Regions from separate parts of the Simplicispira piscis genome, predicted to be linked through region 1. Evidence: predicted binding sites of a transcription regulator. Region 1 holds the regulator's gene; each other region holds the start of a gene.
What was found. The regulator sigma-54, encoded in region 1, starts transcription at its own class of promoters, with help from an activator protein. The targets are predictions, from matches to a motif close to TGGCANGNAANCTGCTTT.
Positions count from the first base shown of each region.

Region 2: ACYVOC_RS03615 (TorF family putative porin) is a predicted target of sigma-54. The motif match lies at 1,143-1,160, and genes of this name have one in related genera.
Region 3: adh (aldehyde dehydrogenase) is a predicted target of sigma-54. The motif match lies at 959-976, and genes of this name have one in related genera.
Region 4: ACYVOC_RS10130 ([protein-PII] uridylyltransferase) is a predicted target of sigma-54. The motif match lies at 1,297-1,314, and genes of this name have one in related genera.

Region 1 is NZ_BAAGQN010000013.1:9,313-11,502, reverse strand. Features, by position in the region: gene ACYVOC_RS07430 (M20 aminoacylase family protein) at 1-131, opposite strand, end outside; gene ACYVOC_RS07425 (RNA polymerase factor sigma-54) at 314-1,882, opposite strand; gene lptB (LPS export ABC transporter ATP-binding protein) at 2,082-2,190, opposite strand, start outside.
Region 2 is NZ_BAAGQN010000007.1:67,617-69,806, reverse strand. Features, by position in the region: gene ACYVOC_RS03620 (YifB family Mg chelatase-like AAA ATPase) at 1-1,024, opposite strand, end outside; gene ACYVOC_RS03615 (TorF family putative porin) at 1,199-1,930, shown strand; gene glnK (P-II family nitrogen regulator) at 1,944-2,190, shown strand, end outside.
Region 3 is NZ_BAAGQN010000016.1:8,781-10,970, reverse strand. Features, by position in the region: gene ACYVOC_RS12040 (sigma-54-dependent Fis family transcriptional regulator) at 1-703, opposite strand, end outside; gene adh (aldehyde dehydrogenase) at 1,050-2,190, shown strand, end outside.
Region 4 is NZ_BAAGQN010000015.1:107,535-109,724, forward strand. Features, by position in the region: gene purL (phosphoribosylformylglycinamidine synthase) at 1-175, opposite strand, end outside; gene map (type I methionyl aminopeptidase) at 334-1,149, shown strand; gene ACYVOC_RS10130 ([protein-PII] uridylyltransferase) at 1,323-2,190, shown strand, end outside.

The DNA of each region.
Region 1 (2,190 bases):
TCGGCCAGGTTTTGCGCCACCAGATCGGCGGTGCGCAATTCCTCGAAGCACAGTTCGGGATGGGCGTGGATGTCGCGGCGCACCGCAGCAATGAGTGCTGCCTGGGCAGCGATGGAGTCGATGACTTTCATGGACGGTAGCTCCTTCTTCGCAACAGTCTACCCATGCCAGGGACGCAGGTGGGCCAGGAGCAAACTCTGCCCAGCACGGCGAATGGTTATCAACCCCCAGCACGGCGACGCCACGGGCCCTTGCCATCACGCGGCAACCGCTGGTTCGCGGTCATCGGCCCGCCAACACCGCGCACCTGCGTCTACAGCGCCTTGCGCAAAGTGGTTGTGGGTATCTTGAGCGCTTCGCGGTATTTGGCCACGGTGCGGCGTGCACACTCGATGCCCTGTTCCTTGAGCATTTCTGCCAACTGGTTGTCGGACAGCGGCTTGGCAGGGTTTTCGGCGGCGACGAACTGCTTGATGAGCGCGCGCACGGCCGTGCTCGACGCATTGCCGCCGGTGTCGGTGCCCAGGCCCGAGCCGAAAAAATACTTGAGCTCGTAAGTGCCCTGCGGCGTGGCCATGTATTTGGCCGTGGTCACGCGCGAGATGGTGGATTCATGCAGGCCCAGCTCGTCGGCGATATCGCGCAACACCAGCGGCCGCATGGCCAGTTCGCCATGCACGAAAAAATTTTTCTGCCGCTCGACGATGGCGCGCGAGACACGCAAGATGGTGTCAAAGCGCTGCTGGATGTTCTTGATGAACCAGCGCGCCTCCTGCAGTCGCTGCTGCAAGGCCTGGTGTCCATCCCCCCCTTTGTGGCCGCGCAGGGCTCCGGCATAGATGTCGTGCACACGCAGGCGCGGCATCACATCGGGGTTGAGCTGCACATTGAACTGCTGGCCACTGCGGCCCACACGGGTCACGAGCACATCGGGAATCACGATGTTGCGCTCCACATCAGCAAAGCGACGCCCGGGGCGCGGTTCGAGCCGGGCGATCAGGGCCATGGCGGCGCGCGTGCGCTCTTCGCTGGTGCCACACAGCGCAACGAGGCGGCGCACATCACGGCGTGCCAGCAACTCCAACGGTTGCCGACAGATGCACAGCGCGTTCTGCACTGTGCTGGGATTTTCAACGCCGTCCTGGAGCAGTGCCTGGAGTTGCAGGGTGAGGCATTCCGCCAGATTGCGCGCCCCCACACCGGAGGGCTCCAGACTTTGCAGCAGCCGCAGCGCCACGGTGAAGCGGTGCACCAGCTCTTCGATCTGCTCCAGATCGCTCTCGCCTGCCAGCCCCAGGGCCAGGGATTCCAGGGAATCCTCCAGATAACCGTCGTCGTTCAACGATTCGATCAGGTATTGCAGCGCAGCCCGGTCCAGTGCCGACAGGCGCAGCGCCAGTGCCTGTCGGTGCAGAAATGCCGTGAGCGACTCATGGCCATGCGCCAAATCGGCAGCGTCGGCTTCGCTGTCGCCATCGCTGCTGCCGTTGTTGCGCGCAGGGGCGTCGCCCCCCCATTCGCCATCGTCTGCGGCCATCTCCGTGGTGCCGTCGCCGCCCCAGTCGGGTTCATCGGAGGCACCCACAGAATCCGCATCATTTCTGCCTTCAAGGCTTGATGTACTTACGCCATCAGCTCCTGAATAAATAGCAACCTCAGCCGCCGCATCGTCCCCTTGTGCTGGTACGTCGGACTGGGCCAGACCGAACTCCTCGCGCGGCGCATCTTCCGTATTGCGTTCGAGGAAAGGGTTTTCATCGAGCATCTGCTCGATTTCCTGCGACAGCTCTTGCGTGGAAAGTTGCAGCAGGCGGATGGATTGCTGCAGCTGCGGCGTCAGTGCCAGATGCTGCGAAACGCGCAGTGAGAGACCGGGCTTCATGAGAGCACTTTCACCCGGGCCAGCAATGGTTTTGCCGCCCGGCCGCCCCAAGGCAAAACGCGACCCCCTTGGGGGGCAGCGACCACACAAAGTGAGGGAGCGTGGGGGCTATGTTTTGCCGCCGGGCCGCCCCCAAGGCAAAACGCGGCCCCCTTGGGGGGCAGTGACCACACGAAGTGAGGGAGCGTGGGGGCCACACTCACATCCGGAAATGCTCGCCCAGGTACACGCGGCGCACCTCGGCGTTGTCCACGATTTCAGACGGCGTGCCCTGGGCCAGCACATTCCCGTCGCTGATGATGAAGGCG
Region 2 (2,190 bases), on a different contig from region 1:
CAGCCCGCGAGATAGTGATATGGCCCGTCTCCAGCGGCTCGCGCAGGGCTTCGAGGGCGGCGCGGGGAAACTCTGGCAACTCGTCCAAAAAGAGTACGCCATGGTGCGCCAGCGAGATCTCGCCCGGGCGCGGCGGTGAGCCACCACCCACCAGAGCCACCGCACTCGCCGTATGGTGCGGGCTGCCGGTGGGGCGCAGGGCCCAGCGCTCCAGTGCAAACCGGCCGCACAGACTGGCCACGGCGGCGCTCTCCAGCGCCTCGTCCACCGTCATATCCGGCAGCACCCCGGCAAAGCGCTGGGCCAGCATGGATTTTCCCGAGCCAGGCGGCCCCATCAACAAAAGACTGTGGCCGCCGGCGGCTGCGATCTCCAGGGCGCGCTTGGCCAGGGCCTGGCCTTTGACATCGGCCAGGTCGGCATAGACACCCGTGGTCTGCAGGGGCGTAGCCTGCATGCGCGTCCAGCCACTGTCCTCGGGCGCCGGGCCTTCACCCGTGCTGCCGGGCGGCAAAAACTGCTGTACCACGTCCAGCAGATGCCGTGCACGCCAGACCTGGGCGTCGGGCACCAGCGCGGCCTCTTCGGCGCTGCCCGGCGGCAGCACCAACCGCACCCCGGCGGGCAGCGCACGCAGCGCCAGGCTGGTGGCCAGCGCTCCGCGCACGGGGCGCAGCTCGCCCGAGAGCGACAACTCCCCCGCAAACTCATAGCCTGCAAGACGGGCGGCATCGATCTGACCGCTGGCCGCCAGGATGCCCAGGGCGATGGGCAGATCGAAGCGCCCCGAGTCCTTGGGCAAATCGGCCGGAGCCAAATTGACGGTGATGCGCTTGTTGTGCGGGAACTCCAGCCCGGCGTTTTGCAACGCCGAGCGCACGCGCTCACGCGCCTCCTTGACCTCGACCTCGGCCAGTCCCACCAGCGTGAAGCTGGGCAAGCCATTGGCCAGGTGCACCTCGACAGTGACAGGCGGCGCCTGCAACCCCAGCAGGGCGCGGCTTTGCACCAAAGCAAGACTCATGCGTGTATTTCTCCCCAGACGAGTGCGGTTTGCGGGCGGCGGGCGCAATGGCCGGCGGCCATGCACCAGTCCGGTGCAAAGGCCATGTACCGCCCTGCGAATGTAGCGGTGAAAGGCCTGGCACGGTCTGTGCGTAGACAGGCTATCGCTTGTTTTTTTCTGACCGGAGGACCCATGAACCACACATCTCTCAAGACCCTCGGTATCGCCCTTGTGGCGGCCATGCCTCTGATGGCCAGCGCGCAGCTCAGCGGCAACCTGGGCCTGGCCTCCAACTACAAGTACCGTGGCCAGGACCAGGACACCAGCAAAACCCGGGCCGTCAAGCCTGCGCTGCAGGGCGGTTTTGACTACGCCTTTGGCGAATCCGGCTGGTATGTGGGCAACTGGAACTCCAGCGTGCACTGGCTGCCCGGCAACTCCATCGAGATGGACCTGTACGGCGGCTACAAATTCAAGGCCGGTGCGCTGGACTGGGACCTGGGCGCCCTCACCTACCTCTATCCCGGCAACACCACAGGCAACACCACCGAGCTGTACGCCGCGACCACCTGGGGGCCGCTGACGGCCAAGTACTCGCACACGGTGTCGAAGGACTATTTCGGCTGGGCTGGTGCCAAGGCAGGCTCGGGCCTCAAGGGCACCAACACGGGCTACCTGGCGTTCTCGGTGGCGCAGGAAGTGGCGCCCTCGGTCACGCTCAAGGCTTCGGTCGGGTTCACGCGCTTTGCCAGCGATATCAAGGACATGGGCGTGCCCAACTACATGGATTACAGCCTCGGCGCGGCCTACGACTTTGGCGGCGGTCTCTCGCTCGGCGCAGCCGTGGCGGGCGCCAACAAGAAGGCTTATTTCGGACCCGCCAACCAGTCGCGCCTGCTCGTCACCCTGACCAAAACTCTGTAAGGAGGAACTGAAAATGAAAATGGTGACTGCCATCATCAAGCCGTTCAAACTCGACGAAGTGCGCGAGGCCCTCTCCGACATCGGGGTGCAGGGCATCACGGTGACCGAAGTAAAGGGCTTTGGCCGCCAGAAGGGCCATACCGAGCTCTACCGCGGCGCCGAGTACGTGGTGGACTTCCTGCCCAAGGTGAAGATCGAGGCCGCCGTTGCCGACGACCTGGTCGAGCGCGTCATCGAGGCCATCGAAGGCGCGGCGCGCA
Region 3 (2,190 bases), on a different contig from region 1:
CTTCAGGCTGGGCATGAAGACGCAATCGCAATCCAGCCCATTGGCGCAGGTCGTGCCGCGTCTCAAACAGCCGGTGCTCAATCATTCGCGCGGCCGACCGTACCAGACCAAGGGTGTGACGATGGTAGCCACGGTAGTCGCCGGACACATCCAGTGCACCCAGCAAATGGCCATCGGGGGCGTGAATGGGGGCTGCGGCACAGGTCAGGAAACCATTGCGCTCAAGAAAATGCTCATCGGCGTGCACAACCAGCGCACGATCGTCCGTAAGTGCCGTGCCAATCGCATTCGTACCGCGGTATTGCTCATGCCATGTGGCACCCGGGCGCAACGCGACTCGCTCGGCACGGTCCACAAACTGAGGGTCTCCTGATGCATGCAAGAGCATGCCGTCCGTCCCGGCCAGCACCACCATGCTGTCGCTGTCGCGTGTCTGGTCGAACAAAAACTCCATCACTGGTCGCGCATGCGCGACCAATTCACGCTGAATTTCGAGCGCCCGGGCCAGTTGTGCAGCAGAAGCATGCGGGACGCCTGGAGTTCGACCGCAAGGCTGTAAACCGGCATTCCAGCTTCGCAACCAGGAGCGGGATAACTCCGACTGAATCATGTCGGGCGGCAGGCTGCCGCTGTTCATCAGTTGGCGGCGTGCCTGCCTGAGCAGACGCGGAACGGGTCTATCCGGAAGAGCGGAAGGGGGCATGGCCGTTTGTCTCCTGATGGTTCAGTGGCCAGGATGGGTGCGCCATCTCCGGCGTCGCCATTGCGGCATACATGGTGACAGGCCCATTGTGCGCCAGGGTGTATTTCAGTTTCAGCAGGAAAACCCACCCAGTTGTTCTGTTTTGCAACACCCTGTACCACCTGGCAGCACACTGGGACACCCGGTACAGCCTCGCTTTCGCCTTAAACCAGCAAGAACACTGGCTTCACGCCATCAAACTACCCAAACAAAGGCTGGCATGCATTGTGCGTAACGTCCTGCGAAGACTGCCCACGGGAATCGTGGATCGCTTCATGGTCAACACATTCATTCAAGGAGACATTCCATGCTGTACGCCCTCCCCGGCTCCCCCGACGCGAAGATCAAATACAAACCCCGCTATGACAATTTTATTGGCGGCAAGTTTGTTGCACCGGTGAAGGGTGGGTACTTTGATGTAGTCACTCCCATCACCGGCAAGGTGTACACCCAGGCTGCACGGTCTACTGCAGAAGACATTGAACTGGCGTTGGATGCCGCACACGCCGCCTCGACAAAATGGGGTCGCACCCCTGCCGCAGAGCGCTCCAACATTCTCCTCAAAATTGCCGACCGTATCGAGCAAAACTTGGAACTATTGGCTTACGTAGAAACGGTGGATAACGGCAAGGCCATTCGTGAAACGCTGAATGCAGACATTCCCCTCACCGCGGATCATTTCCGCTACTTTGCAGGCTGTCTGCGGTCTCAGGAAGGTAGTCTGAGCGAAATCGATGGCGACACCATTGCCTACCATTTCCATGAACCCCTGGGCGTCGTTGGCCAAATCATTCCCTGGAACTTTCCCATTCTGATGGCTGCATGGAAGCTTGCACCGGCACTGGCCGCTGGCAACTGCGTGGTACTCAAACCGGCGGAATCCACGCCGGTATCCATCTTGGTCATGATGGAGTTGATTGCCGACCTATTGCCTCCCGGAGTTTTGAACATTGTTAACGGTTATGGCCGTGAGGCGGGAATGCCGCTGGCGTCCAGCCGCCGCATTGCCAAGATTGCCTTTACGGGCTCCACCGCCACAGGACGAGTCATTGCGCAAGCTGCGGCTAACAACTTGATTCCGGCCACGCTGGAACTGGGTGGAAAGTCGCCCAACATCTTCTTTGCCGACGTGGCCAATGCCGATGACGACTTCTTTGACAAAGCCATCGAAGGACTGGTGCTGTTTGCTTTCAACCAAGGCGAGGTCTGCACATGCCCCTCCCGAGCACTTATCCAGGAATCGGTCTACGACCGCTTCATGGAACGCGCTCTGGCACGTGTCAAAGCCATCCAGCAGGGCAGCCCACTTGACACCAACTGCATGATGGGCGCCCAGGCCTCCGTTGAGCAGATGAAAAAAATCGAGACCTATCTTGCATTGGGCAAGGAAGAAGGTGCGCAGGTGTTGATCGGGGGTAACCGCGCACAGCTGCCCGGCGACCTGTCGG
Region 4 (2,190 bases), on a different contig from region 1:
CCAGGCGCTGCTGTTGCTCGTGCGTCGGGGGTGCATCGGTGGCCACCAGGTGCACAAAGCGGGCCGCAATGCCGGCAATCTTTGGGTGGATGGCTTGGAGTGCGGGCTGGAGTTGCTGCGCGCGAAAGGGGCTGAGGGCGTTGCCGCCCGCGATCGTGGTCAGGTGCAAGGTCACGTTGGCGGCCTGGGTGAGTAGTGAGGGAGGAACGTGCCGGGCGGCGGCCCCGAGATGGCCTTGGCCCGCACGACCGAAGCCCGCCATTTTACCGGGCACCGGCATCACCAGGCCCTTGCCCTGCACGAACCGAAGGGCGATGGGATAATTCCGCCCCTATGAGCATCACTATCAAAGACGCTGCGGACATTGAAGGCATGCGCGTCGCATGCCGCCTTGCTTCGGAAGTACTGGACTACATCGCCCCCCATATCCGGCCGGGCATCACCACGGCAGAAATCGACCGCCTCGGCGCCGAATGCATGGCCCAGCAGGGCACCATCTCGGCCACCGTCGGCTACCAGCCGCCGGGCTACCCGGCCTACCCGGCCTCGCTGTGCACCTCGGTCAACCATGTGGTGTGCCACGGCATCCCGAACGACAAGCCGCTCAAAAAAGGCGACATCGTGAACGTGGACGTCACCGTCATCACCAAAGATGGCTGGTATGGCGACAACAGCCGCATGTACCTGATTGGCGAGTGCTCGATTGCCGCCAAACGGCTGTCGGCCATCACGTTTGAGGCGATGTGGCACGGCATTTTGCAGGTCAAGCCCGGCGCGCACCTGGGCGACATCGGCCACGCCATTCAGAAGTTTGCCGAAGGACATGGCTTTACCGTGGTGCGCGAATTTTGCGGCCACGGCATTGGCAAGGTGTTCCATGAAGAGCCCCAGGTGCTGCACTATGGCCGCCCCGGCACGCTGGAAGAACTCAAGCCCGGCATGGTGTTCACCATCGAACCCATGATCAACGCCGGACGGCGCGAGATCAAGGAGTTTGGCAACGACGGCTGGACCATCGTCACCAAGGACCGCAGCCTCTCGGCACAGTGGGAGCACACCGTGCTGGTCACGCCCACGGGTTACGAGGTGATGACGCTCTCGGCCGGCTCCCCCCCCCTGCCTTCCTTCGTGCAGGCCACGGCCACCTGAAATTATGCCCCCCCTGAGCCGCTTTGCGTCATCCCCAGGGGGACACCCCCAGTGCGGCGGGGCAGCCCTTGCACGGGGCACTGGACCACGCCAGTGTCAAACTTCGGGGGCTGCATGCAGCGCGGTAGCGCAGTCGGAGCAAAGCACGAGCACGGTTATTGCTTAGCAAAGCCATGACCGAACTCCAGAAACTGCGCGACGCTTACCGGCTCCAAAAAAGCGCCCTCCTGGCCTCGCTGCAGGCCTCGGGCTCGTCCACACGCGGCATTCACGCGCTGCTGCGCAAGTTCTCGCGCCTGGCCGACGGACTGCTGTGCACACTCTGGCAACGCGCCGCCCTGCCCCCCGCGCTGACCTTGGTGGCCGTGGGCGGTTTTGGCCGTGAACAGCTGTTTCCGCACTCCGACGTCGATGTGCTGGTGCTGCTGCCCAATGCGCTTGCAGGCGCAGACACCTTGCGCGGCCAGGTGGAAGAATTCATCCGCAGTTGCTGGGACGCGGGGCTGGAGATTGGCTCCAGCGTGCGCACGGTGCAGGAATGCCTGAGCGAGGCTGCAGGCGACGTCACAGTACAGACATCGCTGCTCGAAGCCCGCCGGGTGTGCGGCGATGCAGACCTGTTCACGCATTTTCAGCACCAGTTTGGTGCACAACTCAATCCCCACGCCTTTCTGGTCGCCAAGACGCTGGAGATGCGCCAGCGCCACACCCGCTACGAAAACACCCCCTACGCACTGGAGCCCAACTGCAAGGAATCCCCCGGCGGCCTGCGTGACCTGCACCTCATCCTGTGGGTGGCACGCGCCGCCGGTCTGGGCCGCAGCTGGGAAGAACTGGCCGACAGCGGCCTGGCCACGCCTTTCGAGGTGCGCCAGATCAAACGCAACGAAGCTGTGCTGTTTTTAGTGCGCGCACGCCTGCACGCACTGGCTGGGCGGCGTGAAGACCGGCTGGTATTCGACCTTCAGACCGCAGTGGCCGAATCGCTGGGCTACCGCTCACAGGCGCCGGACGGCTCCCACCTGCCCATGCGCGCCAGCG